2 linked regions of the Agarilytica rhodophyticola genome follow. The protein of the gene in region 1 interacts with the protein of each later gene in a pairwise test. Links are inferred from orthologs where the notes say so. Each region holds a gene or a part of one and is shown on either strand. Other genes may lie near its edges.

Evidence for each region.
Region 2: the proteins of BVC89_RS15165 (region 1) and ung interact in binary tests that used the Escherichia coli proteins (3 or more experiments, as listed by UniProt). The link is inferred for Agarilytica rhodophyticola from one-to-one orthologs.

The regions. Positions count from the first base shown.
Region 1 is NZ_CP020038.1:3,627,115-3,643,427, forward strand. The notes cover bases 7,807-10,727. They hold BVC89_RS15165 (class I SAM-dependent DNA methyltransferase), read left to right. Parts: upstream 7,807-8,452; coding sequence 8,453-10,003; downstream 10,004-10,727. Other genes in these bases: hsdR (type I restriction-modification system endonuclease), read left to right, coding at 7,807-8,384; BVC89_RS15170 (restriction endonuclease subunit S), read left to right, coding at 10,000-10,727. Outside these bases: BVC89_RS15140 (hypothetical protein), read right to left, coding at 1-1,333; BVC89_RS15145 (hypothetical protein), read right to left, coding at 1,810-4,086; BVC89_RS15150 (hypothetical protein), read right to left, coding at 4,109-4,420; BVC89_RS15155 (helix-turn-helix domain-containing protein), read left to right, coding at 4,674-4,880; more of hsdR, read left to right, coding at 4,959-7,806; more of BVC89_RS15170, read left to right, coding at 10,728-11,541; BVC89_RS15175 (AHH domain-containing protein), read left to right, coding at 11,597-12,235; BVC89_RS15180 (imm11 family protein), read left to right, coding at 12,235-12,777; BVC89_RS15185 (hypothetical protein), read left to right, coding at 12,862-13,179; BVC89_RS15190 (3'-5' exonuclease family protein), read left to right, coding at 13,216-13,707; BVC89_RS15195 (hypothetical protein), read right to left, coding at 14,230-16,119. UniProt on the Escherichia coli protein: The subtype gamma methyltransferase (M) subunit of a type I restriction enzyme. The M and S subunits together form a methyltransferase (MTase) that methylates A-2 on the top and A-3 on the bottom strand of the sequence 5'-AACN(6)GTGC-3'.
Region 2 is NZ_CP020038.1:4,524,558-4,537,400, reverse strand. The notes cover bases 1-2,927. They hold ung (uracil-DNA glycosylase), read left to right. Parts: upstream 1-1,084; coding sequence 1,085-1,771; downstream 1,772-2,927. Other genes in these bases: ygfZ (CAF17-like 4Fe-4S cluster assembly/insertion protein YgfZ), read right to left, coding at 2,760-2,927; BVC89_RS18910 (HDOD domain-containing protein), read right to left, coding at 1,846-2,679; lysS (lysine--tRNA ligase), read left to right, coding at 1-1,063. In the rest of the region: more of ygfZ, read right to left, coding at 2,928-3,746; BVC89_RS18900 (FAD assembly factor SdhE), read left to right, coding at 3,942-4,193; BVC89_RS29875 (protein YgfX), read left to right, coding at 4,162-4,605; nadB (L-aspartate oxidase), read right to left, coding at 4,628-6,253; RNA polymerase sigma factor RpoE, read left to right, coding at 6,692-7,273; BVC89_RS18885 (sigma-E factor negative regulatory protein), read left to right, coding at 7,527-8,213; BVC89_RS18880 (MucB/RseB C-terminal domain-containing protein), read left to right, coding at 8,217-9,185; BVC89_RS18875 (SoxR reducing system RseC family protein), read left to right, coding at 9,198-9,668; BVC89_RS18870 (Do family serine endopeptidase), read left to right, coding at 9,700-11,100; lepA (translation elongation factor 4), read left to right, coding at 11,440-12,843. UniProt on the Escherichia coli protein: Excises uracil residues from the DNA which can arise as a result of misincorporation of dUMP residues by DNA polymerase or due to deamination of cytosine.

The sequences.
Region 1 (16,313 bases):
ACAGAATCTGTTCCCACTTACCATTGTTTTCCTGGAAAACCAGTTTACATTCAAGCTCGATACCCTCTATTTCAGCTTCACCGACAATAGCAAAGCTGCTATCGCGACCTGAAGTTTGGCTATAGAGGTTTAATTCTAGCTTGGCTTGGTGAATATCAACAGGTCCCACTGATAGGCTTCCAAGGCTACCGATAAATTCAAGACCATTCTTACTGATATGTGTTTTTGCCGTGCAGTTGTAGTCAAAGATGGCAATCTCGGCTTGGATTATGGCACCTTCAGATAAGTGCTCTGTACCGTATACACCATCTGCGGTAGCAAATCCGAGTACAACATTTTTTAATTCGAAAGCGAAGTTGGGAAGTGAAATATTTTCTTTTGTTAATGCAGAAAAGATTGCGTCTATATCATCCATGGAGAATGAAGAGATGCTGGCGTAAACACCGGCACGATCATCCGCAATAGTGCCGCTGAGCTTGTAATTTTGCTGATCGGTGGCGAGGAGGGCGCTAATGTTCAATACTTTGCTAGTGCCGATTGTGGCGTCTACTGCCAAATCACTTAAGGTTAAGCCTTGAATATCAAATGCATTGTTAATCTCGACAGAGCTGGCGCTGAGTTCGAGCTGCTTGTCTTTATACTCTATATTCGCTTCTAGCTCACCAGCACTTTCACCCAGTTGGTTTATTTCGAGTATGCCTTTCGCACTCGGCAGTATCTGCCATTGGTCCTTATCAGCTTTTTCAACTTGGATTTCAAAAGCGCCTTTGGTTAAGAAAACATTGGGGATAACCGCTACTTCAAGTGTGGTCTCGGTGCTCAGTGTAACGGCTTGGGGGTTTACCTTATCCGAGAGGTCGGTGTCACCCGATTCTATTGTCGCCGTCATCAACGGCGCCTCATTTATATTAAGCAGAGGCGCGATAGATGTTAGTGGCGCTTGGTTGATATCGAGTTTTCCAGAAAAATTAATGGTAGTCGGTTTTTCGGCCTGTGGATTAGTTTCAATATGAATATCAACATCGGAGAAAACAAACAGATCGATATTGGGTATGGAAAAGTCAGTAAAAAGCTGATCAAGTGTAAAGTTATCTTTTGCAAAAGGAATACTGAGAATCTTCTCGCCATTATCTAAAAGCGCCCCTTCAAGACGCATATTCGGTTTACCAAAAATATTGGTATTGGCTTGAATGGCCTGACCGTTTTGTGTCGTCGAATTTTCGGTGTCGACGACCTTCATCGTGGTGATATTTTTTAGTGGAACGTCAATGGGTTGTTGAGATGTCTGTTGCTTTACTTCCGTATCGATAGTTTTAATACTTTGATTCGACATAGGTATACTCTCCCTAGAGACATGTTTTTTTTAGCACTATGCAACGATATTGGTTCTCTAGATCATAGCGGCCAAGCTAAGAAAAAACAGCGTTAAAATCAAAAAAGTTTTGGCTCGCTCCTAGATACTTCTTGTCGCAGAGAAAAGCTAAGGGAAGGTTTTCTCTATGCCGTTAGGATGGAGCCTTTTCTTCTTAGGTTAAACTAGGGCCTGTTGACACTAATAGAATCCCACCTGCTGGAGTGTATTTTTTTCATATTTTAGGCGCTGCGAGTGTTATTTGGTTATTCCAAATGAACGAGCAGCAACGCAGAATATGGAAAAAATACGCCCAGCCCTTTGGGTCGTCCCTAAAACACGCCATTTGTCGTTGCTCGTCGCTTATTTGGTTCACCAAACCGCGCTTCTCGCGCCTAAACTGGCGTGTTTTAGGGACGACAGGTGTAATTTAATTAGTGTCAACAGGCCCTAACTATTTATTGGCTGACAGTTAGCTGTAGTTTGTTCTCTTTGGCTAGCTTCGTTATTGCATTATACTCATTGGTTTTGGCGCGCAAATTTTCTCGCTCTAACTTACCGGGTGTTGAAGAACTGTCATGATCATTGAGAATACCATTGGCCGCCCATAATCCTGCCAGAAAATCCAAATATCTATCCCCCTCAGTTTCGAACCGAACAATATCAATTTGAGGCAACCAGCGTTCTTCTTTGCCAAGAATTGCTTTTTGTGCGTTTTGCGCACATTGTTGCATTTCTTCTAAAATGGCCAAATCGTTTTCCAGTGAACTATGAGTTTGCTTAATAATAATCTGTATTTCTTTTAGCGCCTGTCGGGCGCCTAGAGTACAGAGGTTCTCTACGCCTTGCAGAATACCATCTGTTTTCATATCGATACGACCTAAAGGAACATAAGATTGAGTGCTACCGGGATAGGTTTTGGATTGCGTTGTGCTAATGTCGCCGCTGGCACTTGTTTCAGTTTTGGTAAATCCGCTCGCTGACCCATGGCTCATACCACCAGTGACCATTACACCACTTGCCGCTGCGGCTAAATTCGCAGCTTCACCGGCGGTATTCGCAATACCTTTAATAAGAGAAAAAACGGCTTGTGTTTTCTGAATAGAGGTGTCCATTTCATGTTCAAGCCCCAGTTCAATACGATTTACAATACGCACCAGTTCAAATTTAGCCTTCTTTGTTTCAATAATTAACCTGGGCGTGCGCAATAGGATGTGCATATAACTACCAACGACGTCAGTAAAGTTTCTTGCTTGTATATTTACCTCGGCAATAGCCGATCGTTGCCAATGAGGTTGGAGCTGATTTATAGTGCTGCTGACATCAGTGCTAATACTGTTGGCCAAGGTTTGTAATTTCTTTTTATAGATTTGCCAGAAAGGCCCATTACCTTGTGTAAATTCATCAAAGTGAGGTTTACTGTTTCCCCCTTTCTTACTATTTCTCTCTTTTTGAGTTTCTTGGACAACGAAATCTACGCCGTAGTAATCATTAATGGACTGAATCTGTACCCACAACCTCTCTAAAAAGTGTTGCAGACCTTCTAGGATTGGACGTATATTTTCCCCTTTCATGTGAGCATTAGATTTCGTGGTAGATTCCTCTTTTTGTATAATCTCTTTTTTAAGTTTGTTCAGCTCATGTTTATTTTCGATGATGCTCTCTTTGAACTCTTTAGCTAGGGCATCTAGGGCTTCCGGCGTAATATCTTCTTCGCTGCTACTTGTCCCTTCAGCGCTTTGTAAATATACATCAAAAATAATGTTACCAAAGGTACGGATATTGGAGAATTGAGTATCAGATTTATTTATCAGGGAGTCCACTAAACCATAGTATTCGTTGTAAATATTATTGATAACATTCTGAGTTTTACATAGTAGGTGGGTAGTTTCTACTTTAGTGGTAACCTTGTTTTTCCTGTCGGATTTCCTGACTTTTTTGTATCTGGTTTGTTTTTTTGGGGCAGTCGCAGTCTCGTCTTCTGTAGTTCCCCATTGTTCCGATAGCGTTTCAGTGATGAGTTTTCGAACTTTCTTCTGAATGGGAGGAAGTAGGTTAATAATTTCATTTCTAAGTTTTTGTATTTCTTTAAAGGCGGTTCTTTTATCTTCACTATTTTTGGCTTGGTTATCTTTATCTTCATTAACTTGTGGGAGGTGTTGTCCGCTTCCATCACTATTCTGTGCGTTAGCATTACCTAATTGACCATAGGTTTTAATAAATAATTTGAATGTCGCTATTTTCTTTTCAAGAAAATCTATCTTTTCATATGGCCCTTTTTTTAATGCGCCATAATTAAACTCTTCCAGTTCATTATCAGCCGCAAATTTTTCATCCTTCTTTATTAGCTTGATGATGTTAAAGCGTAACTCATTGGTTTTACATAAATTGAGAATATTGTAAGGCTTTTCGCGCAGGGTAAGATGATCGAAAAGCGGGGCAATTTCTTCCGAAAAGTTAAAATTCGTAATTTTTTTCTTGTCTAAGAGGCCTTTAATTTTTTTCAGCTCACCTTCGACCACCTCTACTTCTTTTTGTAGCTGTACCAAATTGGTATCAATATCGTCTATATCCGCTGGCTTATTTTTCTCAAACAGTTCGACGATTTCTTGGGTATTGTAATTATTCTTCTTAAACGTACTAAGAAAACCATCTTGCCATTCGGGTGAATAAGTTTGCTCTTCTATTAAAAGCTTAATATGTTCTTTTCGACCTGTACTAATCTCTTTTGGCACTTAAAGTCTCCTGTCTTTATCTTTATATGGACGTGCTATAGCTGAGTAGTCTATAGACTTGCTTAGAGCTAAATTCGGAGAAACATAGGAGAAAAGCGGGGAGATTACTGCTATTGCCACTTTTATAAAGGTCCAATGATGGCAGTTGATAGTAATAGCGGAAAACATCCGCATCGAACTCTTTCAACTGAATGCCAGAAAACTCTAGAGAAAAGCTTTCCGCTTGAATAACAACCCCCATTTTCTTACTGGGGTAGCGTACAGCGCGATTCTTCCCACGGTTGCTTGCCTTCACTCGGCGAGTGGGCTCAGAGCTCCAAACCTTTTCAATCACATTGATCCCTGTGTTGCTCACGCCATACCCACGCGCGAAATCTAATAAATCTACATTGTCCAAGCCATATAAGTCTCACTCATCAAAATCATCGGCATGACACTAAAATCATCTTTAATCGGATCGTATCAGCTTAAATCGACCACAGGTATGTCATTTCGTTAGCTAATATCCAGAAAAGGCTGAAACCCTAGTAAATCTTGTGAAATAATTACCTAATATGCGCAAAACCATTGCAATGAGGGTGCAATAAATGACCAATATGAGTGATCGTTGGCTATCCATCTCCGAAATTTGTGAGCACCTTGGTGTTAGCAGTGACACCGTGTACAAATGGATTGACAAACAGCTTATGTCAGCTCATCGAATGGGTAGGTTGTGGAAGTTTAAAAAAGAAGATGTCGATAATTGGGTTAAGGCTGGCTACTCTGCGGAGCAACAAAACAGCATAAAGCATTAGCGGGTTTCACGAATGACTTTTCTGCGGACTTCCTTAATTAAGAAGCTTAATAATCACGCAAAAAAACAGGGATAAGTAATGATGAGCGATAAAAGCAACTTTGACTTTCTAAAACACCACGATGAACTCCTATTACGTTTAGCCCAAACAGCCGAAGCCTGCTTTGTACCAGACCCAAACACCACCCTCATCAAAATGCGACAACTTGGTGAGGAATTGGCCAAAACCATTGCCTCTCGCGTTGGTGTTAATAGCGGGGCTGAAGTAAAACAAGTAGATTTGCTAAAAGAACTAGACTACACGCTGCGACTTGATAGGCAAATTAAAGACGCCTTCCATACTATTCGTAAACTGGGTAACCCAGCGGCCCACGACATTACATCATCCACCCACCGCGATGCCCTAAAAGCACTTCAAGTCGGTCACGCCCTTGGTGGTTGGTTCCATATCACCTTTGGAGGGGACAAAGCTAAAGGCTTCACACTTCCACCATTTAAAAAGCCGCAAGATCCTTCGGCAAAAGTACGCGCTTTGGAAGAAGCACTATTAGAAGCTGAAAAGAAAAGTCGATCAGTAGAAGACCGGCTCGCACACGCAGAACAATTAAAACAGATCGAAGCCGAGAAAGCAGAAGCAGAAAAGCAACGCGCAGAACAAATGGCTTCAGAAAGTCAGGTATGGGAAGAGATTGCCACAGAGCACGAAGCAAAACTGGCTGAATACCGCACCAAAATGGATGAAGCCAATGTCATTTACAACCTTACATTCCAACAGCAAGGTTCACAGCAACAAGCAGAAACAATAAGACAAGTAGAAAAATCTCGACTGGAACTGAACGAAGCTGAAACCCGTGTCCTTATCGATCAACAATTAATCGAAGCCGGATGGCAAGCCGATACCGCTAACCTTAGGTACGCCAAGGGCGCTCGTCCTATTCCTAACGAAAACCGTGCAATTGCCGAATGGCCTACGGACTCAGGCCCTGCCGACTACGTGTTATTTATGGGCTTAACTCCAGTTGCTGTCGTGGAAGCGAAAAAAAGCGCAAAGAACACCTATAGCGATATTGATCAAGCCAAACGTTACGCAAAAGGACTCCAAGAGCGCGCTGCTTTCACTGTTGAAACACATTACGCTGAGTTTAAAGTGCCACTCACCTTTGCCACCAATGGGCGTCCCTACTTAAAACAATTAGAACATGAAAGCGGCATTTGGTGTTTAGATGTCCGAGATAGCAGCAACCGTCGCAAGGCATTGAAAGGCTGGTATAGCCCCCAAGAAATTAAAACTTATCTACGCCAAACACCACAGCAAGCCGAAGCAGAATTGGATCAAATGGATTTTGATTACAAGCTCACACTTCGCGACTACCAAATCACAGCCATTCGCGCAGTTGAAAAAGCTATAAAAGAAGGCAAAGATAGTGCATTAATTGCTATGGCCACGGGCACGGGTAAAACAAAAACCGCCATCGCTATGGTCTACCGCTTACTCAAAGCAGAACGTTACCGGCGTATATTATTTTTAGTGGATCGTTCCGCCTTAGGAGTGCAGGCGACCGACGATTTTTGTGAGGTTCGCTTTGAAAAACTCGACAAATTTGCCGATACCTTCGAAGTAATGGGCATGAAACAAAATAAACCTGTAAAGCCAACACCCGATGACGACACCAAGGTTCATGTTGCCACTGTGCAGGGGCTAGTCAAGCGTATCCTATACCCGGGAGATAACGACAACAAACCGGGCGTCGGGCAATACGACTGTATTGTCGTGGACGAGTGTCACCGAGGCTACTTACTCGATCGAGAACTGAGCGATACCGAAATACTCTTTCGAGATCAAAAAGACTACCAGTCTAAATACCGCAGCGTTATCGAATATTTTGATGCCTTTAAAATAGGCTTAACGGCAACACCCGCACTGCATACCACCGACATTTTTGGTGCACCGGTGTTTACTTACAGCTATACCGAAGCTGTATTAGATGGGTATTTAAATGATCATCTGCCTCCCATTCGCATTCATACAAAACTGGCTGAAGACGGCATAAAATACGCCGTTAACGATGAAGTCAAAGTCTACGATGCCGAAAATAACACCATCGAGATGTTTAACACACCCGACGAACTGGATTTCGATGTTGCAGACTTTAACCGTCGCGTTATCGCTCCAGAGTTTACCAAAGTAGTCACCAAGTGGTTGATTGAAAGCGATTCCATAGACCCATATTCCCCAGCAAAAACCTTGATATTTTGCGTAACAGACAAGCATGCAGACGAAGTGGTTGAAGCCTTAAAAGAAGCCGCTGAAAACTACCACGGCGAAATTGAAGACGACGCCATTCAAAAAATTACCGGCGCCAGTGATAAACCCTTAGATAAAATTCGCAGCTACAAAAATGATCGACTGCCCAATATCGCTGTCACTGTCGATTTACTCACCACAGGCATTGATGTTCGAAGTATCTGCAACTTAGTATTTTTACGCCGAGTTAACAGCCGCATTTTATTTGAACAAATGCTCGGTCGCGCCACGCGCCTCTGCCCTGAAATTGGCAAAGGCCCTTTCCGTATTTACGACGCCGTTGATATCTACAAGCAGTTGGAAAAAGTAAACACCATGAAGCCAGTAATCACCAAAGTGGATATTAGCTTCAGTGAACTTGAACAAGAAATAAAACAAAGTCATGCGCCCGATTTACAATCGCTAGCCAAAAACCAGTTTATCGCTAAATTACAGGTTAAAAAGAATTACTTAACTGAAGAGCAACACGAAACTTTTGAAACAATTGTCGGCAAAACGCCAAAAGAATTCGCCCAAGAACTCAAAACCATGTCCCTCGAAGACATTGCCCAATGGTTTGTTAACCATCCCGGCTTAGGGGAGTTGCTCGATAATAAAACCCGAGGCAAGGGCTATTTCAAACCTCCCGTGGTAATTTATGATGGCGAAGATGAAGTCGTCGACATCACGACCGGCTATGGCGAAGGCCAAAAACCCGAAGACTACCTGAATGCCTTTAAAGATTTTGTTAACGCCAATAGCAATCGTATGGTTGCCATACAAACCGTGGTAAACAAGCCTTGGGATCTTAGCCGTCAAAGTTTAAAACAACTGGCGGTAGAGCTAGAGCAAAACAGCTTCCGCGAGAAAGATTTACAAACCGCCTGGCAGGAAGTCAAAAACGAAGATATTGCTGCCCGCATTATTGGATTTATTCGCCAAGCCGCCATTGGCGAGGCCTTAATGCCGTGGGATGAACGGGTAGACCAAGCACTTAATACCATACTGGCCAGCCAACCTTGGAAAACGCCGCAAAAACAATGGTTAGAATTGATCGCCAAACAAATGAAAGCCACCACCATTGTCGATGAAGCCGCCTTAGACCAAGGTATATTCCTGACCAAAGGCGGCAGCAAGCGAGCTAACAAGCTCTTTGAGCAACCCATTACCCAAGTGCTGCAACAATTTACGCGAGCACTCTGGGCTAATACCAATAAATAAAGCAATAATAAACAAGTATTAAAAGCATCAGTCACAAATAGACTGAATAAAATAGAGAAAGTGAATTAATGAGTACCCAAGATCTAGTCAATAAACTATGGAACCTGTGTAACCTCTTAAGAGACGACGGCGTTACCTACCATGAATACATCAACGAGTTAACCTTTTTAGTCTTCCTCAAAATGGTAGAAGAAACCGGCCAGCAACAACACATTCCAAAAGGCTACCGCTGGCCAGATTTAGAAGCCTACAACGCCGCCAGCCGCTTAGACGAATACAAAAAACTATTGATTCACTTGGGTTCCCATGGCTCGCTTATTACGCAAGCCATTTACAACAACGCCAGCACCGTTATTCGTAAACCGGCCACCCTTAATAAACTGATTACCGAAATCGACAAGCTCGACTGGTACAGTGCCAAGACCGAAGGCCTTGGCGATATGTACGAGGGCCTGTTAGAAATAAACGCCTCCGAGAAAAAGTCCGGTGCAGGCCAATACTTTACTCCACGTGTACTCATTAACGCGATGGTCGAGCTTATGAAGCCCAACCTGGACGACGTAATCGTCGACCCCACCGCAGGCACTGGTGGCTTTTTAATTAGCGCCCACCACTATATTGATGAGCACAATGATGTTGAATCGCTAAATGAAAAAGCCTACGACAAGTACCAGCACAAGACTTTTTACGGTATGGAGCTGGTGCCCGACACCCACCGCCTGGCGCTGATGAACCTTATGCTGCATGACCTCGCGATCGATGAAAAAAATACGGGTATTTTGTTTGGCGATACCCTGAGTAACGAAGGTAAACAACTGCCCCAAGCCAGTCTAATCCTCGCCAACCCGCCCTTTGGCACCAAGCAAGGCGGCGGCATTCCCAATCGAGATGATCTGGTGCACTACACCAGCAACAAACAGCTGGCGTTTTTACACTTGATGTATCACCGCATGCTACAACCCGGTGGCCGCGCAGCAGTTGTACTACCAGACAATGTGTTATTCGAAGGCAGCACCGGCAGAACCATTCGCCAAGATCTTATGGAAAAATGTAACCTCCATACAATATTGCGTTTGCCCACCGGTATTTTTTACGCCGCCGGGGTAAAAACCAATGTCCTGTTTTTTAACAAACCTAAAGATATTAAAAAAGACAAAGGCAATACCAAAGAGGTGTGGGTGTACGACCTGCGATCCAATATGCCGCAGTTTGGTAAACGTACCACTTTTAACGAAAGCCACTTTAAAGAATTTTACGAAGCCGTCGGGAAAGACTTAACTAAAGTGAAAAAAGCCGCTCGCCTTAAGTTTATTGAAAAACATGCCGATGGTAGTGATGTTGGAGATGACGTACAGGGAAGTACTAATGTCGCGGGAGGCACGACGCCAGGAGCGACCGTCTGTCGCCTGCGCTGTTTTACCCGTGAAGAAATTGCTGCTAAAGATGATTCACTGGATTTATCCTGGATTCGTGATGACAGTATGGAAGACAGTGCAAACCTGCCCGAGCCGGATGTGTTGATTAATGAGGCCCTGGAGGAAATGGCAGGGGCTATGACAGAATTGCAGGCTATTTTGGTTGAGTTGGGATCGGCGGAAGAGCAGGAGGTTCAGGAATGAGCGAGCTTCCGGAGGGGTGGGCAAGTACCACAGTAGATGCATTCATTCAGTCAATGATTGGAGGAGCTAGTCCAAAAAGAGAAGACTATTCAAACAATGGTGTATTGGCTCTAAACAAAGGGGATATTAAGTCCAGAGGAAAACTATCGATTAAAACTAACCCCAAAATGCTGCCGCAGGAATACGTAGAAAACCATATAAACAAGCTTATTGATTACAATGACATTGTCGTCACCCTGAGGGATTTATCTCAGAAAGCAGATTTTTTAGGTCTGATTGCTAGATACAAGAATAATGAGAAGGCAATAATTACTCAGGGTATGTACAAACTAAATATATCAACAGAATGCTCAGGAGATTATTTAATTCATTTCTCCAATAGCCCTTTTTATAGAGAGTTGGTAAAAGCAGAAAAAGTTGGTGTTACGCAAGTTCACTTGAGAAATGATCAATTTAGAGGAATCGAAATACCACTCCCCCCCCTAAACGAACAAACCCGAATCGCCAATAAACTCGATAGCCTACTCGCCAAAGTCGATGCCGCCCAAGCACGCCTGGAACGCATCCCCACACTCCTAAAACGCTTCCGCCAATCAGTCCTCGCCGCTGCAACTTCGGGTGAGTTAACGCGAGAATGGAGGGAAAGAGATGTAGTCGACTTTGCTATGAAAGAAATCAAATCTCTAAAAGAGAAGAAATCTATGCTTTCAATAAAAAAACCAAAGGAGCCTCTTCCCGCACCCAACATAGATTACGAAGATATTCCAGAACAGTGGGCTTACAGCGATATCACTCCTTTTTTAGATGTCGAAAGAGCTGGATTGAAAACTGGACCATTTGGATCTTTATTAAAGAAGTCGGATCACCAAGCCGCTGGGATTCCCGTAATAGGCATTGAAAACATAGCTAAAACAGGGTTTAGACATGGAAGCAAAATTCACATTTCTTTATCGAAAGCAAACGAGCTGGACGGATATGATTTGAAACCTGGAGATATCTTAATCTCCAGGTCTGGGACTGTAGGTGAAACATGTGTTGTTCCTGAAAATATTGGGAATGCTCGGTTTTCAACAAATATTATGCGCCTATCCTTCTTTCCTGGATCTATAAACTCTATGTATTTTAGGTTTTTGTTCTTAGGGTCACGCGTTGTACTTAAGCAAGTAAATGAATTATGTAAAGGAAGTACAAGGCTATTTCTAAATCAAAAGATTTTGTCTTCTATTCGTTATCCGATTCCACCGATAGAGGAACAAAAAGAAATAGTCCGCCGAGTAGAATCACTATTCGCCATGGCCGATACAATCGAAAAACAATATCACCAAGCCAAACAACGTATAGACCGCTTAACCCAGTCCATACTCGCCAAAGCATTTCGCGGTGAACTGGTTCCGCAAGACCCCAATGACGAGCCTGCCTCAGAATTGTTAAAGCGTATTCAAGCAGAACGCGAACAGAAAAAAGCGAAGCCAGCAAGAAAAAGGTGCAAACAAGACAGCCATCATGAATTCGAACTATTCGAAGATTTTAATATGTAGATAGATCAAGTAAATATAAGTTGAATACTATGGCAAAAATAAATAGGAGAAAATCATGGCCTATGACGATTTATACATGGATATGGATGATGACTATCTGGAGTTGCAATTTTCTCTTAGACAAATTATAAGTGACCAGAAAATTATTGACGAAGCGATCAAATACTATATGACAGGGTTGGAACAAGACCTTGTATATGCTGAGAGTGTACTTGCCAAAGGCGGTGCCTTTTCGACGGTAAACAAGCTGATCGCTCAAAGAATTGGTATACGCGCTGACGCAAGGCCAAATTTCACCGCTAAACTCAGAAAGGCACTTATTGTGGCTAAGAGGCGACCAGATGCGAGTTATGCTTATGATGCCCATCATATTGTCGCTAAAAATGAAGCTAGAGCAAATCGCGCAGCTAAGATACTCAAGGCATTAGGAATTGATATTGATGACCCGGATAATGGTGTATTTTTACCGAGTAATGACATTTCCAAAAAACATGGGAACTTAAAAAGTGCTTATGTACACAACACCATCCACACGAATATCTATTATTCAAATGTAAATTTTCAAATTATTCAAGCTTATGAGAATAACGCTACGAAGGATGATATGAAAGAAATACTGCAAGAAATCGCTGAAGATCTGCAACTCGGAGTGTATCCTATTTATTCGTATATACCTGGTGCGGAGGGGATGTAATGAATTACTTGTTATCAATTAACCCACATGGCTTTAAAGAGTTCGATATAAAATCAAGAAAAGACGAAGATATTTATCTCTTTCGCTGGACAGGTGAAAGCCGTATAAATAATTGGAATAACTTAAATCTAGCGATATTAGAAGATGAGTCTAGCAAAGAAAATAATGCATTTGCAGATATTACCAGTTTTAAGGGCGGGTCGTTTGCCTTATCTGAAAAAGCTAAAACTCTGTTAGAGCCTACTATCGGGCATTTTGTTGAGTTTTTACCCGCAAATCTTGATGGAGAACTCTGGTATATCCTTAATGTTATTAACGTCTTAGACATCGTAGATAAAGAAAAGTCCCGACACAAAATATATAAAAGTGGAAAAGTAGGGTTTATTACCCATGCTTTTTTAAACGAACCATCAAAGTCCAAGTCCAATATTTTTATCGTAAAAGACTTTCACCCATATATTTTTATAAATGAGGAAACTAAAAATATTATTGAAAAAAATCAACTGACTGGTGCTTTGATTCGAGAGTACTTAAATCCTTAAATCAAAATTAGTTGAAAAGTTACAATTTATTTCATTTCGACTAAATCTCGCAAGGGATATCGGTTTCGATTAGAGGAGCAGAATATGTTGAAATATAGAGACAGAACAGTAAAAGCAAAAGAAGTCGCCATGCATTATGCTGGTCAATTCGCAAGTGAAGACGTAAAAGCGATGGTTGCAGGCGAAGCAGATATAAAAAGTAAAGATGAGGCGACAGCTCTATGTGAATTTTTCTGGGAGATGGTGGATCGAGCAGCAAAAGATACGGAAAATAAAGTCATCATCGCAGGAGAGGAAAACATTCAATTTTGGGTCGAAAAAATGTTCAATATTATACATGGGCATTTAGATAACATTGGCTATATTGAACAATGGGAAGAGGTTTGCGATAGACAAGAATAGTCCGTTTTTTTAAATAAAATTGTTTATGTTTTTCCTATGAAAGAAATTGCCATCATTGACATTGAAGCCAGTGGCTTACACTTTGACTCATACCCCATTGAAGTAGCGGTATTAGTGCGAGGTGAATGTAAATCCTGGCTCATAAAACCAGAGCCCAAATGGCAATACTGGTGTGAAACGGCAGAAAGCCTACACGGGATAAAACGATCTCTTCTCGAAGAGGAGGGATTACCCGTGTTAGAGGTCACTCAACAACTCAATGATTTTTTGTCAGAATCAGACACTGTACTCTATAGCGATGCCCACCGCTGGGATGAGGATTGGATAGATACTTTATACTTTGCAGCTAAAATGGAACGACGTTTTTACATCGACTCGATCTATGATTTGATCGACGATGATAAGAAGCAGGCTTTTGATTCACAAAAGGCTCTATTAGCTGAATCAGGACGCTTCCAACACCATAGAGCCGCAGACGATGTCCTCATGATCAACGAAGCCTTCCTTCACGCAACCAAAATCCTCTAACTCCGAAACACTCATTTCCAAGTCCGCTCTGAACAAAATTTAGTTAAATTGACATCTTATGGTTCATATGGGTTAAGTGACTACACGATCAGAACAGCTCTGGATTACTGAAGGTTGTTCACTAGGCTCAATGGGTGTACAAATTAAAGCTATTTAATGATCAAAAAACACTCTGGCATAAGTTAATGAGGGATTATTTTGATCTATATTTTGCTCTTAAATTATATATTTTAACTGATTTTTATATGTAAATTATGTAATACGTAAAACAGTACGAAATAAAAGGAGAACGTTATAAACTCATGTCAGTTAGCTGCGAGTTGCCGACTTCCAGTATGTTTTTTGCAACAAATTAAACAAGCACTCTACCGTTGTGTGAGCTTCAATTTATCAACGCTAATGGAGAGGTCGGCCATGTAAATATGATCGATCAGCAGGATATAGCTGGAAAAAACCACAAAATGCAGTGGGGAGAAAGGAGGCAATTGCCTCCTTTTTGGTGATTACACTGGTCTTTCTAATTTATTGCAGAAGGCTAAAGTTACTTGGCCAATAGGTGAATGCGCTTATATTCCGAGTACTGCCTTTTGAAACAGAACCATCGTTATAAAGGGTCCAAACATGGTTGCCACCACCGCTATCAATAGCTATACCGACGATATCATCAGCTGTTTGGCCACGGGGTACGCCAAAATTATTAATACCATAAGCGCTATCGGGCTGAGTAAGGGTGCCTTTTGCTCTTAAGCTGTCATTGCCAGCTGTTGCGAACCACGAGTAAATATCACCGTTGCTAGCCATCGCCATGCCTTTGCTGTGGTTACCATCATAGTTTGCAGGCCAATTGACGGTATTAAATGGTGCAACGAAATGTCCAAGCTTGTCAGCTTGTGACCGTGTACCATTTTTAAACCACATTTGCACATCTCTAAGTTGACCGTTTATATGGCGCATACCGATGCTCGCAATATCAGAGTAGCTATGATTATTAGGCAATCGATAATAACCGGAGCTAGGCAGAATAATACTATTGAAAAGCGTTAGAGCAGGGTGGCCATATAGGTCTTTTCTATAGCCTGTAGTGTACCAAATAGATGTTTTACCTTGGCTCATAGCGATATCCACCACATCACCCGGTGTGTAACCATAGAAATCCAAATCTGTAGGGGTGCCTTCAGCGACAGCCCCATCCCTAAAGACGGTAATAGTGCGATAAGTATTTGGGTCAATATTGATACCGACAATTTGGCTAGTTTGTTGACCTGGAGGAAGGCTGTAAGTGAGACCGTCGATTACTGTAAAGTGACTTGGCCCACCTGTGGCAATCTTATTATCGCTTAACCAAAGCAATAAGTTGCCAAAGCCTGTTTGTGCGATGTCAACCACTTGATCAAAACGGTAATGATACTCGCCGCCCTCAATCTCATAAGTCCCATGTTCCAAACCTCCCAGTATTGTGGGTGTACCAACACTGTAGTTGCCATCGTTATACCAGGTATACATCCGCGTTTCACCGAGGTTTACTCGTGATGTTGCCATTATATCCGACGGATCTTGAGCATATTGCAGTGAGTAAGCAGCGCCGCCTGTTGGTTCACCTTCTGCGGCAGGTTCAAGATCATGTTCGTAGGGAAGACCTGATTTATATTCCCTGTGTCCATCTTTGTAGTAATAGTACGTGCCTCCGCTATAGATACTCACACCTACAATATTCATACGATCCTCAGCAAGTACAGGCTCAGGACATTTGTATTGGACATTACCATTTTGCGCCCAAGGTAATACCAGTGCCATGAAGTCGTGAAGATTACCTCCTCCGTTCGCATCCATGACTGTCTCGCCCTCACCAAAGCCGAGGGGAAATAGGCGGCTTACTGCGGCCCAATGGACGCGCCCATCGTGTTCCATGTGATGGATAAATTGATCTGCATTTGGCAAGTGTGATTGTACTTTTTGGCAGATTTCCAGATCCGTCATTTCCTGCCAATTAATGCCCTGACTTGTAGCTGGTGTCATCCATTCACCATCAGTAACAGTGAAGCCGTCGTGTTCTACTAATTGCTCGCTGTGGCAACCACTGCCGCAAGTGAAGTTTTCTCCAGGTGCAAAGTGTGTTGAGACGGTTAGGTCAACATCATTAGCCGTTATGAGTCCATTGTGTCGTTCTACGACTTTAGACGCACTGTCCATGGCATGGCAGCTTGAGCAGGCTTCATGTCTGAAGATAGGCGCTACGACATCATTAAAATACTGTGCGCCATCGAAATTTTCGGCTTTTTTTAGCGCTTTAGCCTTATTTGATAATTCTATTATATTAAAAGTTTGTCTTTCATTCGCCGACACTGCGGCTCCAGAAAGAACTCCCATATAGAGAATTCCATTCAAGATCCATTTATTAAAATTCTTATACATAAACTTTTACTCCAAAGTCGATTTTAGTGTGCTGTATTAAATACAACGCAAAATAATATGAAATCTACATACCTTGGCTGGATACATGAAAAGCTAAAAAATGAGGACATCTTGTAGAAAAAATAGGGGGATGAGGCACTTGTGTTTAGCTCATTATTATTAGAATAAGTCCATCTATGGCCACTTTCGCCCAA
Region 2 (12,843 bases), 900 kb from region 1 along the record:
CGATCAGGAGTTGCGTTATCGTCAACGCTATGTGGATTTAATTGCTAATCCTGATGTGCGCAACACGTTTCAGTTACGCTCTAATGTGATTTCATTTATTCGCAACTATCTCAATCAGCATAGTTTCTTAGAAGTGGAAACGCCCATGCTGCAAACCATTCCCGGTGGTGCAACGGCGCGTCCATTTAAAACCCATCACAATGCTTTAGATATTGATATGTATTTGCGTATCGCACCTGAATTGTATCTTAAAAGATTAGTCGTGGGCGGTTTTGAGCGTGTGTATGAAATTAATCGCAATTTCCGCAACGAGGGTTTGTCTACTCGCCACAATCCTGAATTTACCATGCTTGAATTTTATCAGGCTTATGCGGACTACCACGATTTAATGGATTTAACTGAAGATATGTTGCGTGAACTTTCGCGCGCAGTGTTGGGTTCAACAGAAGTAACTAATACAGTAAAAAATGCTGATGGCGAAGTGGAAGGTTCTACTACTTACGACTTTGGCCAACCTTTCCAACGCCTAAGTGTTTTTGATTCCATTTTAAAATACAACGATAACATCAGCGCAGAAGCTCTTGCAGATGAAAACAGCGCGCGTGCTATCGCGAAAGACTTACATATTCCCTTAAAAGATAGTTGGGGCTTGGGTAAGGTTCAAATTGAGATTTTTGAAAAAACTGTTGAGCACTTATTGGATCAACCAACTTTTATTACCGAATATCCCACAGAAGTATCGCCGCTAGCGAGACGCAGTGATAGCAATCCTTTTGTTACAGATCGTTTTGAATTTTTTGTTGGCGGGCGTGAAATTGCCAACGGCTTCTCGGAGCTCAATGACCCTGAAGATCAAGCTGAACGTTTTAAAGCTCAAGTGGCAGAAAAAGATGCCGGTGATGATGAAGCCATGCATTATGACGCCGATTATGTGCGTGCGTTGGAATATGGTTTGCCGCCAACAGCGGGTGAGGGTATCGGTATTGATCGTTTGGTGATGTTATTAACCGACTCTCCTTCAATTCGTGATGTCTTGTTATTTCCTCATATGCGACCTGAATAAATATAAAAAGGGCACAGTGTCTTGGCGAATAAAGTAGATCTCCATCATAGTTGGTTGGATGTTATCGGTGATGAATTTAATGCACCGTATATGAAAGCGTTAAAACAATTTTTGCTTGAAGAAAAACGTATGGGTAAAGTGATTTACCCCTCAGGCAAAGATATTTTTAATGCCCTTAACACCACGCCCTTTGATCAGGTGAAAGTGGTTATCTTAGGACAAGATCCTTATCACGGGCCAGGCCAAGCGCATGGCCTGTCTTTCTCGGTGCTACCTGGTGTGCGTTTTCCTCCGTCGTTGCAGAATATTTTTAAAGAAATTCAGCAAGAATTAAATATTCCGTTTCCTACACATGGCTGCCTACAGAGCTGGGCTCAGCAAGGGGTATTGTTGTTAAATGCCACCCTGACAGTGGAACAGGCTCGGGCGGGCTCTCATCAAGGGCGAGGTTGGGAACAATTTACTGATGCCATTGTTCATCAGTTAAATGATAAGAGTGATGGTGTCGTGTTTTTACTGTGGGGCAGCTATGCCCAGAAAAAAGGGAGTTTTATCGATACAACGCGTCATACCGTGTTTAAATCACCCCATCCTTCGCCTTTATCTGCGCACCGAGGCTTTTTAGGTAATGGTCATTTTGCAGCCACTAATGAGGTGCTGCGCTCTCAAGGTAAAACGGAAATAGACTGGTCTGTGCCAGACGTATAAATTCTGGTGAATGCAGTGATATTAATTTTCAGAGCCTATAAATAGGCTCTGAAGTGTTACCAGTAGAGAGGGTGTTATTGCAGCATGGCCATGGCGGCTTCCATCTCTTCGCTAAGATCTTCAGCTTCTGCCGATTCAATATCAGGATCTAAGCCTAAACGAACAAAGGCCAATACGTCATGGTGATCTATATGCTGTGTTTTGTCTGAGTCGGCATAGCTTTGCAGCATACCAACCGTGACTAAATCTGCGTAATCTGCCTTGGGTATATCGCGTGAGAAATCGAGATAATCTACAGGAATATTGCGTATCTCTTTAGGAAACTCCCAGGTGGTTAATATCTTGACGCCAATGGTGGGGTGAACTTGTTCAATAACACTATCGAGAGTCATACTGTCGTTCATTAAGGTATGGCTTTCTTCAGCAAAAGATAAGATGGGTAACACGCCGATTTGATGAACTAAACCGGCGAGAGCGGCTTGGTCGGGGCGAAGTTTTGTGTAGTGCTTGCATAACACATGGCAAATTCCTGCAATCTCGCTGGATTTTGACCATACTTCTCGCATACGTTGATCAATAATATCGGATGTGGCCTGGAACATTTGTTCCATAGCTAATCCTGTGGCTAAGTTGCTGGTGGTTTGCATACCCAAGCGAGACAGGGCCATATTTAAATCTTCAATTTCACGTGCGCCTCTAAACAGTGGGCTGTTGGCGACTTTTATTATTCGAGCGGTGAGAGCGGCATCGCTGCTGATAACTTCGTTGAGTTGCATAATACTGGCGTCCACATCCTCAGATACTTCACGCACTTTGAGGGCCATTTCAGGCATGGTGGGTAGAACTAACTTATCGGCATCGATAGCTGCAATAATCTGTCCTGCGACTTTTTCAGCGACCGAATTCATAGAGATGCTCCTGTATAAGCGAAAGACAAACGCCATAGCGCAGAGGCTACAGAGTTGTGCTGCGTTTATTCGCAGCTAACTTAACTTATAGCATATGGAAGCGCGGCCCATTGAATATTTACAAGAGAATTATTGATCATAATACAGGCGTTATCTTGACTGAGAACATCATCACATAACACGAGAATTTCATGATGTGATGGGCTGACACGGGCGCTATTGATGACTGTGCCACGTGCTTTGCCCAGAGCCTCAATGTTCACAGGGCTTTGATAAACCGCCGTGTTTGCTTCTGGTGAAACTGCTGTTTCTATAACAGCACGATACATATGTTTTTTTTGCTGGCCACGGTAATGTAGCCGCGCAATGATTTCTTGGCCGGTATAACATCCTTTTTTAAACGAGATGCCATCTATATACTGCAAGTTAATTTCTTGCGGAATTAACTTTTCTAGGGTCGCGGCCTCAACTTCTCCAATGCCTCTTTGAATGTTTTTTAATCGCCATAAATTGCTGTTCTGCTGTAATTCCAATGCGCCCAGCTGCTCAACTAATTGGCTTAGTTCGTTTGAAGGACACCAAAGTTCTATCTGATCATCGGCGTGATGCAACATAAAAATATTATTGTGCTCTACCACTTCTCCAGCTTTAGAGACCGGGAAAATATGAGTCGCTGTAGTAAGGGCTTGATCACCTACTAAGCCTAACAGCTGATAGCTTTCACTAACCTGTAATGTGGCTTTTGAGAACACGGCATATTTTTTTAATGCCTCCAACGCAAATTGGCTAATATCTGCTCGTACCCGCAGAGCGATTGTTTTCGTATTAAGGCGAGCTGCGACAAAATTTGAATTCATCCGTCCTTTGTGGCTGCAGTGGGCTCCTGGTATAAATATATTACGCTCCAAGAGGGCGAAATCGCAGGTGCATTGCCCTTGCAAGAAGGTTTCACTGTCCTCACCTTCAACTATAATTAGACGATAATCATCCAGAGGTGTTTGCCACGTTTGCTCTGGTTTTATTTGGTTTGAGTGTTGGTGAGAATCGAGTATTTTTTTCCACTGCATAATAAGAGATACAAATAATTTAGTGATAGAGCGACGAAGATATTATCTTCTATTGGTTAAAGACGTAAACATTACAATGCCATATAATCTTGCGGCAAGTTATACGTAAGCTTTGATGATATGGGTTTACCTTGTTTTTTATACAAGGGGTGTCATACAGACCCTTACTATTTTTAATCAATTTTCGGAGTGTTAATGGATCTTAAGCGTCTGCGGTGGGCTACTCGCCGAGGTATGTTGGAATTGGACTTAGTGCTTTTACCTTTTCTTGAGAACGTATTTCCCAGTTTGAGCGACGATCACAAAGTTTTGTTCGAAACCTTGCTTACTTGTGAGGATCAAGAGCTGTTTAATTGGTTTTTAAAAAAGGGTAATCCGGAAGACCCTGATATGAAGATAATAGTGGACATTATCCGTGCAAACACAGGCCTACAACCAGATAATTGATATTCCCCATCGTTGCTCGCGGATATTGTGTGGGCTATACGGCACTGTCATTTTGTTATTGGTGTTAGCTTTGTGCCTAATGCCACTTTCATTCCCTGCCCGCGCAGTGGTGCTAGCCCTAGGGCTGATTTCTGTTGCTGATATGGGGCGTCGTCTGAGAGTTTTGTTTGCGATTGAGAGAATCGTTATTCGCCACGGTAGGGTAGAACTGATGATGGGTAAAGTAAGAGTGTGCTGCCACTTGATTGGCAGCGCTGTTGTTACCCCTTACATAGTGGCCTGTAGTTTACGGAATCAACAAACCTTGTCTAAGTGGTCACTACCTATTCACCTAGTTTTATTGCCAGATTCAGTTTCATCAGAACATCATCGCCAATTGCGGGTGTTTTTTAATACGGGCAAAATACACTAGCGCAATGGAAAAGTAAGATACTTTAATCGCTATGTACGATGGTCTTTTGCGCTGCATGGTTCATCGGTACTAGCACCGTGTCTTGTGCAATATTGGCAGGCTTGGGGTAGTCCAGTGAATAGTGCAAACCCCTGCTTTCCTTACGTGCCACCGCAGAGCGAATGATAAGCTCCGCCACCATAGCCAAGTTTCTCAATTCTATTAAATCATTGCCAACTTTGTAGTTGGAGTAGTATTCGTTAATTTCCTTTTGAAGCAACTTGATGCGATGTGTGGCGCGCTCTAAACGCTTATGAGTGCGGACAATACCCACGTAGTCCCACATAAAACGTCTTAGCTCGTCCCAATTGTGAGAAATCACAACATCTTCGTCCGAGTCTGTGACTCTGGATTCATCCCACTCTGGTGGTTGTGTTGGCGGCGCAATACTATCAATGGAAGCTTTTATGGTATCAGCAGCAGATTTAGCATAGACAATACATTCCAGTAGGGAGTTACTGGCCATGCGATTAGCACCGTGCAGTCCAGTAAATGAAGCTTCCCCAATGGCGTAGAGATTTCTTAGATCTGTCTGGCCCTTAAGATTCACGGCCACACCGCCACAGGTATAGTGGGCCGCTGGCACCACAGGTATAGGTTCCTTGGTAATATCGATACCGTATTGCAGACATTGCTCTTTTACCGTGGGGAAATGATCATTGATAAATTCAGGGGGTTTATGGCTGATGTCTAGATGCACATAGTCACTGCCCACGCGTTTCATCTCATGATCGATTGCCCTTGCTACCACATCGCGAGGCGCCAACTCTGCGCGCTCGTGAAATTTGTGCATAAAAGCTTCGCCGTTAGGTAAGCGCAGCTTCGCACCTTCACCACGCAGTGCTTCGGTAATAAGGAAGGATTTCGCTTTGGGATGATAGAGACAAGTGGGGTGAAACTGGTTAAATTCCATATTAGCAACCCGGCAGCCGGCTCGCCACGCCATTGCAATACCATCTCCAGAAGCACCGTCGGGATTACTGGTATAGAGATAGACTTTACTTGCTCCCCCAGTGGCAAGCACTACGGCTTTGGCAGTGAAGACTTCTACTTGGTCTCTTGCGCGATTAAATACGTAGGCTCCAGCACAGCGCAGCCTTTTACCGTTTGGCTCTGGTTGGGTAATTAAGTCCAGGGCGACATGATGTTCAAAGAGGGAGAGGTCATCGGTATTACGTGCTCGATCCACTAGTGTGGAGTGCACTGCTCGTCCTGTGGCATCGGCACTGTGAATGATACGCCTATGACTGTGGCCACCTTCGCGGGTGAGGTGGTAATCATCAGAATCTTGATTTTTGGTAAAATCGACGCCAATATCGATCAGCCACTTAATTGCTTCTTTACTATTGCGAACCGTGAATTCAACGGTATCGCGGTGGCATAGGCCACCACCTGCCGCCAAGGTATCTTGCACATGAGAGTCTATCGTATCCTCATCGTCTAATACGGCGGCGATTCCACCCTGTGCATGCCAGGTCGATCCCTCGGTAATCTCACCCTTACTTAGCACGGCAACTTTAAACTGTTGCGCTATATTTAGAGCGAGTGTCAGTCCGGCAGCGCCACTGCCGATGATGAGGACGTCAAAATTGTAGGCGTTTTTTTTCACGGACAAGATAGTTATCTCTAATGGCTTTAGAATTGATGTTCTTCAAAAGACAGTCGTTTAATCGTTGATGTTATAATGATTTGCTTGTCATAAAATTTCAATAAAGTATACATGCTTTTGTATGATCTTAGCAGCAAGCTATTGATTTTTATAAAATTGCCTACACTATATGGAACGGCATAAGAGCTTGTACCCTGAAGCCATTTCATAACTGCTGGACTTGTCGATACGGCGTTAAAAATAACCTCAAAATGCTCATTTACTTCATGTAAACTGCGTTTTCTCGGTTATCTTTGCCCTGTCTCGCCTGCGTTTGCCAGCGATGAAACTGCTTCTAGGAACTTTTCAAAAGTGTATATATCTATTAGAGCTAAATCGTGCTTGCCCAAATGGTAAGACAAACGATTATTTTTTTATTTCTTTTTTGGGGACAACTGGATGACGGCGCAACCGGCGCAAGATACGGATCATGAGTTAGTTAAGCGAGTACAAAAAGGGGACAAACGTGCGTTTGATCTTTTGGTTCTCAAATATCAACACAAGATCATTTCTATTATTGGCCGCTATATTAAAGATTCGTCTGAAGTTTACGATGTGGCTCAAGAAGCTTTTATCAAAGCTTATCGGGCTATCGGTAATTTTCGCGGCGATAGTGCTTTTTATACGTGGATCTATCGCATTGCGATTAACACTGCGAAAAATCATTTGGTTTCTCGAGGGCGACGTCCTCCTGCTAGTGGTGTTGAAGTAGAGGAGGCCGAATACTACTCTGGTAATGAGCAGTTGAGAGATTTGGCTTCGCCGGAAGGTCAGCTAATGCGCGATCAACTAGAAGGGGTGATCAACCGAGCTATTCGCGATTTGCCAGAAGATTTACGAACTGCGGTAACACTTCGGGAAATGGAAGGTCTTAGCTATGAAGAAATCGCGGCAGTCATGGATTGCCCGGTGGGAACCGTGCGTTCAAGAATTTTTCGTGCGCGCGAGGCCATTGAAAAGCAAATGACGGAAATTTCTTAGCTAAATCTAACTGTATACGTAAGTAATTTGAGAATTGTGCAAATAAAGTGAAGTTTTTGAGATAACTATGAAACAATTCTCGTTTTTACCGGTCAGACTAGTTGTAGCGAATGTAGCTTGCGATAAAGCGAACAATCTGGCACGATTTTGCACCAGATTGATCTTGCGAAAGTTTTGCGTAACTGTGTCGTTTATGCAATTTATAATTTATACACTTTATAAAAGTTCAAGGTAATAATTAGGCTGTTAATATATGACTCAAACTTCAAGTTCAACGCTTAAAGAATCCATTTCAGCATTGGTTGATGGTGAAAGTAACGATCTAGATCTACAGCGCGTATTAAAAGCTATGGATAGTGATGATGAAGCCAGGAAGAGCTGGTCTAATTATCACGCTATCGGTGCAGTTATGAGAAGCGAAGCACAGGTGGATATGTCAATTGATTTATCTGCTGCGATTAGTGAAGCTATCGCTGATGAAACACCTGAGAAAGTTGTCAACACTTACGGTGGTATGGGGCGTTTGTGGAGTGGACTTGGTAAAACAGCTATCGCTGCGACCGTTGCCTTTGGTATGGTCTTTTCTGTACAGCAGTTTTCCGGTGAAGCGGAAGTTGATAACACCATCGCAGCTGGCCAAGCAGATGAAGCTAGTAACGATGCCGTCAATGGTGCTGTTGTGCCTCAAGGTTTTGAATTGCCACCTCTGTCAGCCAGAACTGTCAGTACCAATACTTTTGCTCCGAAATCGAATCTGCCTCGCTCTTCAGTGAAGTTTGTTCCTCAAGGAACCGTAGTGTTGAACAGTAAGAGCGAGTTCCAAGAGCAAGTAAATCGGCTTATGTATAAGCATGCAGAACAGAATTCTTCTTCTAGTGCTATGGGAGTGATTCCTTTCGCTAGAGTTTCCGAGCTAAATGAAGAGGAAAAGGGTCAATAAAGAATGCCAGCCTTGTTACGAGGTTTCTTTTTAATACTGCCCATGTTCTTTGGGCAGTATTCCACCGCTCAATCTGAAGCCCCCAATGTTAAACAACTTCTCTCTAATGTTGCTCATGCTATGCGCAGTACTAGCTATCGTGGTCGTCTGACATATGAGCACTCCGGCAAGCTGGAAGTATTAGAAATTGCGCACAGTGTTATCGATGGTGTCGAATATGAGCGGGTGTTCTACTTAAATGGGCCCGACCGTGCGGTTGTGAGACAAGGACGCCGTCCTGACTGTGCAACTCATGGGGGAATTCTTCTCAGTGGCGGGCGTATTCAGCTGTCTGATGGCTCTTTGTCGAAATTGGAGACCCATTATAAATTTAATTTGATTGGCGCTGAACGTATTGCTGGCCGCGATTCTTGGATGGTGCAGTTGGCGCCGAAAGACCAGTATCGATACAGTGTTATCTTATCTATTGATATGGCTTCTTATCTGCCGACAAAGGCATTATTTGTCGGTAATGACAGAAAAGTACTCGAACGTTTGCATTTTGTTTCCCTTGAAACTGATGTAAGTTTTACACCGGAAGATTTCGAGCGACCATTGGCAGGATCTTATCTGGCTGGTGAGCACAATTGCAGTGATGGGAAGGCCTTGATGAAGGCATCCAGTTGGCAGCCTACTTGGACTCCTCCAGGTTTTGCACTTTCTGGATATCAGTATTCTGCTCAAGATGGTCATATGGAAACCTATACCGATGGTTTGGCCTCATTTTCTGTATTTGCTAAAGTCATTGGGGATGACGATGACAATGGCAATACCCCGCCGATATCTACTAATTACAAAAAGGGCGCTACGGTTGTTATGATGCGCTTGATTTCTTCTGAGTCCTCTAAAGCTGTGCATGTCTCAGTATTGGGGGAAATTCCGAGCAGCGCTGCCAGCCGCATTTTATCCTCCATAAAAGCGACACAGCTTTAAGGTGCACAATCCGTGTTGAAAGAGACAGGTCGAGTTGTTGCCGTCGAGGATGATGGTCTTTGGGTAGAAACATTAAAACAATCTACCTGTGGCGCTTGTGCAGCGAGGCATGGCTGTGGGCAAAAACTCCTTATGACAGCCGACAAATCTTCTAATATGACTTTCATTAAAGCTTTATTTGAGGGCCAATCACGAAGCCACGATTGGACTGTGGGTGATAATGCAATTTTGGGTATTAGTGAAAATGCTTTAGTATGGGCTGCACTCATTGCCTACGGTATACCGCTGCTATTTATGATAATCGGCGCTTATGCGGGAACCAATTTAGGGTCTGGCGGCTCTCATGAACTGATGTCTGCTGTTGGTGCCTTATCTGGACTTTTAGTAGGTGGTCTAAGTGTGAGAATCCATCAGCGCTTTTCACGAAAAAAATCTTTTTATCAGGCTTATGTTATCGGTAAAGCGCTAGCTTCCGACGCATAGATGTTTATGTGATTATGGAGAACATGCTCATATGATACGCGTTTCAGTATTTGCGACGATTTTTTTATTTTTGTTAACAATAAACTCTGCTCAAGCTGCCAGAGGTCTGCCGGATTTTACTGATCTAATTGAGAAGACCTCGCCTGCTGTGGTGAAAATTAACACAACAACCAAATCCCAAAGAGGCAATTTGCAGCTGCCACAGGGACAAGAAATCCCCGATATTTTTCGTCGCTTCTTTGAACCTCGTGGAGAATTGCCTGAACGCAACCTTCACTCTATGGGGTCCGGCTTTTTTATATCTGCAGATGGATATTTACTGACCAACAATCATGTGATTGAAAATGCCGATGAAGTTGTTGTGCGTCTAACTGATCGTCGAGAGTATGACGCGGTAGTGGTGGGTGTTGACCCTCTATCGGATCTCGCGCTTCTTAAAGTAGAAGAAAAAGGTCTGCCATTTTTAAAGCTTGCTGATGGTGACTCTTTGAAAGTAGGCGAATGGGTGGTGGCTATAGGTTCTCCTTTTGGTTTGGACTTCTCTGCTAGTGCAGGCATTGTCAGTGCGAAAGGTAGAAGCATCCCCAACGGTTCTAACGGTAATTATGTGCCTTTTATCCAAACAGATGTGGCGATTAACCCCGGTAATTCCGGCGGTCCCTTATTCAATATGGATGGCCAAGTAGTTGGTGTTAACTCTCAAATTTATACGCGTTCTGGCGGCTCGATAGGTCTATCTTTTGCGATTCCATCGAGTATGGCTATTAATGTTGTCAAGCAGCTTAAAAAGAAAGGGCGTGTGGATCGAGGTTGGTTGGGCGTTGTTATTCAAGAAGTGGATAAAGACCTGGCTAACTCTTTTGGTCTGAAGAACCCTCGTGGTGCTCTAATTGCCTCAATGGAAGAAGATGGGCCTGCTGCATCTTCTGGCTTAAGGGCGGGCGATATTATTATTCGCTTTGGCGATGATGAAATTATTGAGAGTGCTGATCTGCCTCACGCTGTGGGGATTACTGCGCCAGGTGAAAAAGTGAGTGTCATCGTTATGCGCGAAGGGAAGCGTAGAGAAATTATGGTTAAAGTTGGAACCCGTGGCGGCGAAGTCGATCTTGCTAGTACGTCTTCAGGTGATTCTAAGCCTAAGAGTGGTGCTAATGGCCGCTTGGGTATTTCTGTTGCTAAGGTGGAATCTGCTGAGCTTAAGCGTTTGGGTATCAAAGGTGGCGTTAGTGTCGTAGAAGTGGATGCGGATGGACCTGTTGGCAAGGCAGGGGTTAAAGTCGGCGATGTTATTGCTCAGTTGGGTTTCGAAGAAATTACTAGCGTCAAAAACTTTGAAAAAATCGTCAAAGACTTGCCTTCTGGCAGTCTTTTACCAATACGATTTTTCAGCAACGGCCTGCCGGTATTTAGAACCATTACTTTAGAATAATTTAAAACGCTCAAATCCTCTGCGATCGAAGGGGGTTTGGCTCATCACCACAGTATTAATGTATGTAAGGGGCTGTTATTGGCCCCAAAATTGATAAGATTCTAGCGCCTTTTTGCTGCCAATCACTTGATTCTTAAATACTTTGCTGAAATTGTTGATCTATAACGGGTATAATGCGCCGCTTTCGCGTAACTGCATTTGATCCAGTAAAGTACATCATCTTCCGATGATGCAGTTAGTGCTTATTTATATATTTATAAAAGGTGCTAACTAGGAATAACTGTTACGCTCATGGATAATGACATCCCATGATATGGCACTGTAAAGAGTAGTAGCGTTTTGACAGATAAAATCGACAACATTAGAAATTTTTCCATTATTGCCCACATCGACCATGGTAAGTCTACCCTGGCCGATCGTTTTATCCAGTATTGTGGTGGTCTTGAAGCACGTGAGATGGAAGCACAAGTGTTAGACTCAATGGATATTGAGCGTGAGCGCGGCATTACTATTAAAGCGCAGAGTGTCACCCTCGATTACAAAGCCAAAGACGGCAATGTCTATCAACTCAACTTTATCGATACGCCGGGTCACGTAGACTTTTCCTATGAAGTATCTCGCTCTTTAGCTGCTTGTGAAGGTGCGCTTCTGGTTGTGGATGCAGCACAGGGAGTAGAAGCTCAGTCGGTAGCCAATTGTTATACGGCTATTGAGCAAGGCTTGGAAGTGATTCCTATTTTAAACAAAATGGATTTGCCGCAGGCAGAGCCAGACCGGGTAGCACAAGAGATTGAAGATATTATCGGTATAGACGCTACTGATGCTGTTCATTGTAGTGCCAAATCGGGCCTTGGAATTGAAGACGTATTAGAGCGCCTAGTAGAAGCTGTACCAGCTCCTGCAGGTGATGCAGAAGCGCCTCTGCAAGCCCTTATTATTGACTCTTGGTTTGACAACTATCTTGGTGTTGTCTCTCTAGTGCGCGTCACTCAGGGGACGCTAAAAACTAAAGACAAAATTATTTCCAAATCTATTGGCAAGAGTCATATTGTGGATATTGTCGGTGTGTTCACCCCTAAACGCCATGACACTGGTATTCTCAAAGCCGGTGAGGTGGGTTTTGTTGTTGCTGGTATTAAGGATATTCATGGCGCTCCTGTAGGCGATACCCTTTGCCATACTTCCACTCCTGAAGTTACTGCACTTCCTGGCTTTCAGAAAGTTAAACCACAGGTTTATGCTGGCCTTTTCCCCATTAGCTCAGATGACTATGAGTCTTTTCGAGAAGCACTAGCCAAACTCACCCTCAATGATGCATCGTTATTCTATGAGCCAGAAAGCTCCGATGCTTTGGGCTTTGGTTTCCGCTGCGGTTTTTTGGGTATGCTACACATGGAAATTATCCAGGAGCGTCTGGAGCGGGAATACAACCTTGATTTGATCACTACAGCACCGACGGTGATATATGAAGTTGAAACCAAAAACGGTGAAGTAGTCTCGGTGGATAACCCCTCCAAACTGCCGGATTTAGGCATTATCGAAGAGATGCGCGAGCCGATTGTGGAAGCCAATATTCTGGTACCGCAAGACTACTTAGGTGCGGTGATCACCCTTTGTGTTGAAAAGCGTGGTGTTCAAAAAGATATTGTGTATTTGGGGTCTCAAGTCTCAGTGAAATATGAGCTTCCTATGAACGAAGTGGTGATGGATTTCTTTGACCGCTTGAAATCTGTTAGTCGCGGG